4 regions of the Pantoea sp. X-Soil-YNGN-775 genome follow, and region 3 is predicted to be linked to each of the others. Evidence: predicted binding sites of a transcription regulator. Region 3 holds the regulator's gene; each other region holds the start of a gene.
What was found. The regulator PhoB, encoded in region 3, activates phosphate uptake and scavenging genes when phosphate is short. The targets are predictions, from matches to a motif close to CTGTCATAAAACTGNCNNAT.
Positions count from the first base shown of each region.

Region 1: a site for PhoB is predicted at 1,168-1,187, ahead of pstS (phosphate ABC transporter substrate-binding protein PstS). Genes of this name have one in related genera too.
Region 2: a site for PhoB is predicted at 1,173-1,192, ahead of phoA (alkaline phosphatase). Genes of this name have one in related genera too.
Region 4: a site for PhoB is predicted at 784-803, ahead of glpT (glycerol-3-phosphate transporter). Genes of this name have one in related genera too.

Region 1 is NZ_AP035945.1:12,997-15,201, forward strand. Features, by position in the region: gene glmS (glutamine--fructose-6-phosphate transaminase (isomerizing)) at 1-1,127, shown strand, start outside; gene pstS (phosphate ABC transporter substrate-binding protein PstS) at 1,293-2,205, shown strand, end outside.
Region 2 is NZ_AP035945.1:2,351,899-2,354,103, forward strand. Features, by position in the region: gene phoA (alkaline phosphatase) at 1-1,091, opposite strand, end outside; tRNA gene AC6I8I_RS11115 (tRNA-Ser) at 1,335-1,422, shown strand; gene phoH (phosphate starvation-inducible protein PhoH) at 1,582-2,205, opposite strand, start outside.
Region 3 is NZ_AP035945.1:939,011-941,215, reverse strand. Features, by position in the region: gene phoR (phosphate regulon sensor histidine kinase PhoR) at 1-454, opposite strand, end outside; gene phoB (phosphate response regulator transcription factor PhoB) at 469-1,158, opposite strand; gene sbcD (exonuclease subunit SbcD) at 1,354-2,205, shown strand, end outside.
Region 4 is NZ_AP035945.1:182,542-184,746, reverse strand. Features, by position in the region: gene AC6I8I_RS00835 (carboxylate/amino acid/amine transporter) at 1-572, opposite strand, end outside; gene glpT (glycerol-3-phosphate transporter) at 949-2,205, shown strand, end outside.

The DNA of each region.
Region 1 (2,205 bases), 930 kb from region 3:
TCGAATCGACCCTGCAGTATGATGCCGGTGACAAAGGCATCTACCGCCATTACATGCAGAAAGAGATCTACGAGCAGCCGATGGCGCTGAAAAGCACCCTGAGCGGCCGTTTCAGTCACGGCCAGGTCGATCTCAGCGAGCTGGGCGCAGGTGCAGAAGCGCTGCTGGCGCAGGTGGAGCATATCCAGATTATCGCCTGCGGCACCTCGTATAACTCCGGCATGGTGTCACGCTACTGGTTTGAGTCGCTGGCCAATATTCCGTGTGATGTCGAGATCGCCTCTGAGTTTCGCTACCGCAAGTCGGCGGTGCGGAAAAACAGCCTGCTGATCACCTTATCGCAATCGGGCGAAACGGCCGACACCCTGGCAGCGCTGCGTCTCTCCAAAGAGCTGGGCTATCTCGGTTCCCTGGCGGTGTGTAACGTGGCCGGTTCGTCGCTGGTGCGGGAATCTGATCTGGCGCTGATGACCAAAGCGGGCACCGAAATCGGTGTTGCCTCGACCAAAGCCTTTACTACGCAGCTGGCAGTGTTACTGATGCTGGTGGCGAAGCTGGGCCGGCTGAAAGGCATGGCGGCGGAAACCGAGCATGAGATTGTCCATGCGCTGCAGGCGCTGCCCAGCCGGATCGAACAGATGCTGGCGCAGGATAAGCTGATTGAAAATCTGGCAGAGGGCTTCTCAGATAAGCATCATGCGCTGTTCCTCGGCCGCGGCGATCAGTATCCGATCGCCATGGAAGGGGCGCTGAAGCTGAAGGAGATCTCCTACATTCACGCCGAAGCCTATGCGGCGGGCGAGCTGAAGCACGGCCCGCTGGCGCTGATTGATGCCGATATGCCGGTGATCGTGGTGGCACCCAACAACGAACTGCTGGAGAAGCTCAAATCCAACATCGAAGAGGTGCGGGCACGCGGCGGTCTGCTGTATGTGTTTGCCGATCAGGATGCGGGCTTCAGCGACAGTGACGGGATGAAGATTATCCCGCTGCCCCACGTTGAAGAGGTGATTGCGCCAATCTTCTATACCGTGCCGTTGCAGCTACTGTCGTATCACGTCGCGCTGATCAAAGGCACTGACGTCGATCAGCCGCGTAACCTGGCGAAATCGGTTACCGTAGAATAACAAAGTGGGCCCGGTCGCGGGCCCGCTTCATTTTTGCCCGCTGTCATATAACTGTCATATTTCGTACATTTCACTGTCATCAAACTGTCCTATTTTCCCTCCTGCAGCAATCACTGACTCTTACTAAAACGGCCCCGAGCCTGAATTTTCTCCCCTGGAGGGAACATGACACTGATGCGTAGCACCGTAGCCCGAATCCTCGCCGCCACCTTTGCAGTCAGCGCGGTATCTGCTTTTGCGGCCACCGATCTGACGGGCGCAGGCGGGACGTTCCCGGCGCCGGTTTATGCCAAGTGGGCAGCAGAGTATCAGCAAGCCACCGGTAGCAAAGTTAACTACCAGGGCATCGGTTCATCTGGCGGCGTGAAACAAATCATCGCCAAAACCGTCGATTTCGGTGCGTCCGATGCGCCAATGAAAGATGAAGATTTGCAGAAAAATGGCCTGTTCCAGTTCCCGACGGTGATCGGCGGCGTGGTGCTGGCGGTTAACCTGCCGGGCATCAAATCAGGTGAACTGACGCTGGACGGTAAAACCGTCGGCGACATCTACCTCGGCACCATCAAAAAGTGGAACGATCCGGCGATCGCTAAACTCAATCCAGGCGTAAAACTGCCAGAGACGAATATCAACGTGGTGCGCCGCGCTGATGGTTCAGGTACCTCATTCGTTTTCACCAGCTACCTGGCGAAAGTGAATGAGGCGTGGAACAGCAAAATTGGTAAAGGCAACACCGTAAACTGGCCGGTCGGTCTGGGTGGCAAAGGCAACGACGGCGTGGCCGCGTTTGTCCAGCGTCTGCCGGGTTCAATCGGCTATGTGGAATATGCCTACGCCAAACAGAACAACCTGACCTACACCAAACTGATGGACGCTGATGGCAAGCCGGTCGCACCGAGCGAAACCAGCTTCAGCAACGCGGCGAAAGGCGCAGACTGGAGCAAATCTTTCGCTCAGGACCTGACCTTCCAGAAAGGTGCGGATGCCTGGCCTATCTCTTCCACCACCTTTATCCTGGTTTACAAAGATCAGGCTAATGCGGCCAAAGGCAGCGAAGTGCTGAAGTTCTTTGACTGGG
Region 2 (2,205 bases), 1.4 Mb from region 3:
AGGTCCACCGTTTCACCAATCTGACCACAAGGATTGGCCGCGTGATCCTGCTTATCAATCGAGGCGCCTTCTACCTGCAGGAAGAAGCCATTTGGATTGTTACGCAGCAGGTCGATCGCTTTGGCGGTCATCTGCGCCAGCGTAGGCGTTGACAGCGGGCGGTCCTTATTGACTTCACAGGTCACCACCGGCTTATCAATATTGCCGTGATAGCTGGCTTTCGGCCCCTGCCAGCGCACCGGCATATTGCCTGCAGAGAACAGACCCAGCAGCGGTTTTTGCTGATCGGCCACGGTGACGGCGTTAAGCCCCTGCCAGTCGCTGACCAGCTGATAGCCCAGCGCCTGCGCCTGCTCATTCAGCGTTTTACCCTGATATTCGCCGGCTTTCGCTACCTCGGCGAACGATTTTGCCCCGCCTCCTAAGGTTACGTCGGGACGGGTTTTCAATAACTGTTCGCTAATCGATCCCTTACCGCCCTGCTCTGCGGCGTTGGTCGGACAGAGTTCGCTGGTCTTCTCCGGTCCGTAGCATTTACGCGAGGTTACGTGCGAGAACAGCACTGCGGGCGTCGCATCCTGCAGTTCAGCGGTTGAGACATCGCCGGTGGCTTTGCCCGCTGCTTTCGCCAGCTCCAGCAGCGTCATCTGATCCTGACCATTAACATCGACGCTGATGGCACCGTTATAACTTTTGGTGCCGGTTGCCCAGGCCGTGGCTGACGCGGCCGAGTCGGTGACGTAATTAGGTTTGTGGGTTTTCTTATCTAACGAATAATGGGTGTACTGGCCGGTCAGCGGCAGCGCATCGATACCTTTAAAAAAGCCGCCTGCGCCTTCTGCCAGATTACGCGCCGCGGTGATTTCAGAGTCACCCATGCCATCACCAATCAGCAGGATAACGTTTTTGGCGGTGCTATTGCGTAGCGAGGCTTTTAACGCCTCAGTCTGGTCACCGGTCAGCCGACGTGCTCCGCCGTGCTGGCTGAGATCGCCCTGCGCCGCACGGGAAACGAGGTCGACATCCGCCAGGGCCGGGGTGGCGATCACGGAGGCGAGCAGAGAGAGGGTAAACAGAGGAAGCTTTTTCATTATTCGATCCTTGTAAGCAAAAAATACCAATGATTTCAGGCGTTAATTTTGCGACGATCGGGTGATGTTTTTGTGTCACTGAGATTTCAGTTTGATGACAAAACCGGCGGAGTGGGCAACGCTAAATCGATTCGTTCAGAGCTTAAGCGAATAGAACAAAAGAGAAAAATAGTGCTTGACCCTTTTCAGCCGACTCCCTATAGTAGCGCTCCGTTGACCCGGCGCGGTCAATGGAAAAAATGTGGTGAGGTGTCCGAGTGGCTGAAGGAGCACGCCTGGAAAGTGTGTATACGGCAACGTATCGGGGGTTCGAATCCCCCTCTCACCGCCACATTCAAAGAAGAGCCTGAACGAAAGTTCAGGCTTTTTTTTATGCATAGTTTTATGCAGAGTTTTGTGCAGAGTTCAGCGACGGTAAGAAGCCCCGCCCCACCATAAGAAAACCCGGCCGAAGCCGGGTTTGGGCGCTACACTGCTACTCAATCAAACGCTAGCTATAGGCGTGCAGGGTGCGCTGACACAGCGCAGAACGCACACAATCTTCTTTGCCGAAACGTACGATGCCAACCATCTCGTCCTCTTCGAAACGCGCCAGCGCGTCTGCGAGACCGGAAGGCACCCCAGCGGGCAAGTCGCACTGGGTAATATCACCATTCACAATGACCGTGACGTTTTCGCCCAGTCGGGTCAGGAACATTTTCATCTGGGCGGCGGTCACGTTTTGCGCCTCATCCAGAATAACCACGGCATTTTCAAAGGTCCGGCCGCGCATATAGGCGAACGGGGCGATTTCGACCTTGGCGATTTCCGGACGCAGACAGTACTGCATAAAAGACGCGCCAAGACGTTTAACCAGAATGTCGTAAACCGGTCGGAAATAAGGGGCGAATTTCTCGGAGATATCACCGGGCAGGAATCCCAGATCCTCATCGGCCTGTAACACCGGGCGCGTAACGATAATCCTGTCAATATCCTTATGAATCAGGGCCTCTGCCGCTTTCGCAGCGCTGATCCAGGTTTTGCCGCAACCGGCTTCACCGGTGGCAAAGATCAGCTGTTTCGTTTCTATGGCGGTGAGATAGTGTGCCTGAGCTTCATTACGGGCTTCTATCGG
Region 3 (2,205 bases):
ATTCCGGATAGCGCAGCAGGTTAAGGATGTTCTGGCCATTATCTTCTGGCCAGCGTAGCCCGAGATGCTGTTGTGCCAGCCCGTTGCACCAGAAAATGGTGCCCTCTTCGGTGGTGAGGATCACCGCATCCGGCAGCGACTCGGCGCCGCTGCGAAAGCGTTTAATCAGGTTGCCGAGTTCGCGCCGCCGCCGCCGGTTGCGTAACTGCATCTGGTAGAGCCCGTAAAACAGCGGTTCCCAGCTGGCCCGCCCGGCTGGCGGCGTCATGGTACGATCGAGCCACAACCAGTGCGACAGGCGCATCAGGTTGTGGAAATGCCACAGCAGCACCGCCAGCACGCTCAGCAACAGCAGCCACGGCAGATAACCGAACAGCAGGCCAAGCAGCAGCGCAGGCAGACACGCCAGCAGCAGTTCTGACAGTAATCTCTTCCAGGAGAGGCGTTCCAGCACGGTGAAAACTCCGTTTAGTAGCGGGCAGAGAAACGATACCCTGTTCCACGGACGGTTTGTACCATGCGATCGTGGCCGGAGACTTCCAGCGCTTTACGTAAACGGCGAATGTGAACATCGACGGTGCGATCTTCGACATACACGTTGGTGCCCCAGACGTGGTTCAGCAGCTGTTCGCGGCTATAAACCCGCTCCGGGTGGGTCATAAAGAAGTGCAGCAGTTTATATTCGGTAGGGCCCATTTCCAGCGGCGTGGTTTCCGACATCACCCGGTGCGAGGAGGGATCCAGGCTCAGTCCCTGCATCTCAATCACCTCTTCCACCGCCATCGGTGAAATACGGCGCATGACGGCTTTGATGCGCGCCATCAGCTCTTTTGGCGAGAACGGCTTGGTGATGTAATCGTCAGCGCCGACTTCCAGCCCGCGCACCCGGTCCTCTTCTTCACCGCGGGCGGTGAGCATCATCACCGGAATATCGCGGGTCATCGCTTCGCGTTTCAGATGCTTAATAAACTGAATGCCGCTGCCGCCGGGTAACATCCAGTCCAGCAGAATCAGATCGGGCCAGGGTTCAATCAGCTTACCCACTGCGCTGTCATAATCTTCCGCCTCAATTGGCTGATAGTCGTTCTGCTCCAGAACAAAGCACAACATTTCACGGATTGGGGCTTCATCTTCCACAACCAAAATGCGCTTAGCCATTATTACTCCTGCTGATATGACGGCTGTCACTGAGATTCGCGGCGCCATTATGCGTCAGATTTGTGACACTTTTATGAAAAACATACCCGCTCATTCAGGCCAGTGGTAATCAATTATGACCGCGCAGCGACAATTTTTCGCTTTGGCCACAGAGCCAGTATAATCGCCGGGCGAATTACAACGGCAGGGAGTTTTATGCGCATCATTCATACTGCGGACTGGCATCTGGGGCAGTTCTTTTACAACAAGAGTCGGGCAGCGGAACATCAGGCGTTTCTCGACTGGTTGTTGATCCAGATCGAACAGCATCAGGTGGATGCGTTAATCGTGGCGGGCGATCTGTTCGATACCGGCACCCCGCCCAGCTACGCGCGCGAAATGTTCAACCGCTTTGTGGTGGCGCTGCAGCCCAGCGGCTGTCAGCTGATTGTGCTGGCGGGCAATCACGACTCGGTGGCGACGCTCAATGAGTCATGCGAACTGCTCGCCTGCCTGAATACCCGGGTGATCGCCACGCCCGAGGCCAACAGCGATGTGCTGCTGCTCACCACCCGTCAGGGCGCGCCGGGCGTGCTGCTGTGCGCCATTCCATATCTGCGGCCGCGCGACATCCTGCGCAGCCGCGCCGGCCAGTCCGGACGCGACAAGCAGACCTCGCTGCTGGAGGCGATTGCTCATCATTATCAGCAGCGCGTGGCTGCCGCGCGGGCGCTGGACCCGGCTCTGCCAATCGTGGCCACCGGCCATCTCACCACCGTCGGCGTCAGCCAGAGCGACTCGGTACGTGACATCTATATCGGCACGCTGGACGCCTTTCCGGCCGCCGCCTTTCCTGAGGTCGATTACATCGCGCTCGGCCACATTCATCGCGCTCAGCGGGTAGCGGGCACCGAGCACATCCGTTACAGCGGCTCGCCGATTGCACTCAGTTTTGATGAACTGGGCAGTGAAAAAAGCGTCTTCCTGCTGGACTTCACCCCGCGCGGTTTGCAAACGGTGACGCCGCTGGTGGTGCCGCAGGTGCAGCCGATGCAGGTACTGAAAGGC
Region 4 (2,205 bases), 760 kb from region 3:
CAGGCAAACCAGGCGATTACCGCGATCGCCACCGCGCCCAGATAGAACCAGGAGAAGGCGGTGTGCTGCGGCATCGGACGGGTCTCCTGCAGGCGCTTATAGCCCACCATACCGGCAGCAAAGCAGATGTTTGCCAGCTGCACCAGCAACAGGCCAGTCCAGAAGTTATCGCTGACTTTGTCATAGCGAATGATGGCCGCACCCGCCACCGCCAGCAGGGCGCTGAAGATATAGCCGACCCGCAGCGGACGGCGACTGATCAGATCATAAATCAGAGTGACATAAAGCGGCGTCATCACGGTAAACAGCAGGAACTCTGACACGCTGAGGTAGAGGTAGGCTTCAAAACTCAGCAGGTACATCACCCCTAATTGCAACATCCCTACCAGCATATAGAGCAGCAGCGTTGAGGGGCGATAGCCGCGCCAGCGCAGGAACGGCAAAAAGACCAGCGCGGCCAGCGCCAGTCGCATCAGCACGGAGAACCAGCTGTCCACCTGACCGGCAAGATATTCGCCAATCAGGCTAAACGAAAAAGCCCACAGAATAGTGGTAATGATCAATAAGAACACGGTAACGACCCCGAAATTAACAGAGCGACAGTGTAAACAATGTGCTGCCGGGCGGCTGCACTATCTGGTTTACATCTGGTCACTTACCAGCCAAACAAATTCATCCGGCGATAGCTTCATTATTGCCCGTTAGCATCACCTTCTCTTTTTACGCCCGCCTGCCGTGCAAAATGCGCGAAATAAACCATATGATGATCACTATCGCTCTTAACTGTAATAAAAGTGTAACAAATGTGTCACACATCACAGTAACGTCGCGTCACTACTTTTATTCTTTGCGCGAAATGGAACATCACGCCGCCATTTTCTTCTTGTCTTTTTTTGACCCAACCACTGGGAATGTAAAAACCATAAAGTGCCCTGGAGGGCCTCACTGATGCTGAGTATTTTTAAACCTGCACCCCGTCAGCCGCAGGTGGCCGCGGATCGCGTTGATCCGCTCTACCGTCGCCTGCGCTGGCAAATTTTCATCGGGATCTTTTTCGGCTACGCCGCCTACTATCTGGTCAGAAAAAACTTTGCGCTCGCCATGCCGTATCTGGTGGAGCAAGGCTTTTCACGTGGCGACCTCGGCTTCGCCCTGTCAGGCATTTCCATCGCCTACGGCTTCTCAAAATTCATCATGGGCTCAGTTTCCGATCGCTCGAATCCGCGCGTCTTTTTACCGGCCGGGCTGATCCTGGCCGCTGCGGTGATGCTATTTATGGGATTTGTGCCGTGGGCCACCTCCAGCATCATGGTGATGTTCGTGCTGCTGTTTATCTGTGGCTGGTTCCAGGGAATGGGCTGGCCACCGTGCGGACGGACCATGGTGCACTGGTGGTCACAGAAGGAGCGCGGCAGCATTGTCTCGGTGTGGAACTGCGCCCATAACGTCGGCGGCGGCCTGCCGCCACTGCTGTTTCTGCTCGGTATGGCGTGGTTCAACGACTGGAAAGCGGCGCTCTACATGCCGGCCTTTGGTGCCATCCTGGTGGCGTTCATCGCCTTTGCCCTGATGCGCGACACACCGCAGTCCTGTGGTCTGCCGCCGATTGAAGAATACAAAAACGACTATCCGCCGGATTACGATGCCAGCCATGAAGAAGAGCTGACGGCTAAGCAGATCTTCATGAAATATGTACTGCCCAATAAACTGCTGTGGTACATCGCCCTGGCAAACGTGTTTGTCTACCTGCTGCGCTACGGCATTCTGGACTGGTCACCGACCTACCTGAAAGAGGTGAAGCACTTCACACTGGATAAGTCCTCCTGGGCCTACTTCCTGTATGAGTATGCCGGCATTCCGGGAACGCTGTTGTGTGGCTGGATGTCGGACAAAGTGTTCCGGGGTAACCGTGGCGCGACCGGCGTGTTCTTTATGACGCTGGTCACCATCGCCACTGTGATTTACTGGCTGAACCCGGCGGGCAATCCCGGCGTTGATATGGCCTGTATGATCGTGATTGGCTTCCTGATTTACGGCCCGGTGATGCTGATTGGTCTGCACGCGCTGGAACTGGCACCGAAGAAGGCCGCCGGCACCGCTGCGGGCTTTACCGGTCTGTTTGGTTATCTGGGCGGTTCCGTCGCGGCCAGCGCCATTGTCGGCTATACCGTCGACTACTTTGGCTGGGACGGCGGCTTCCTGGTG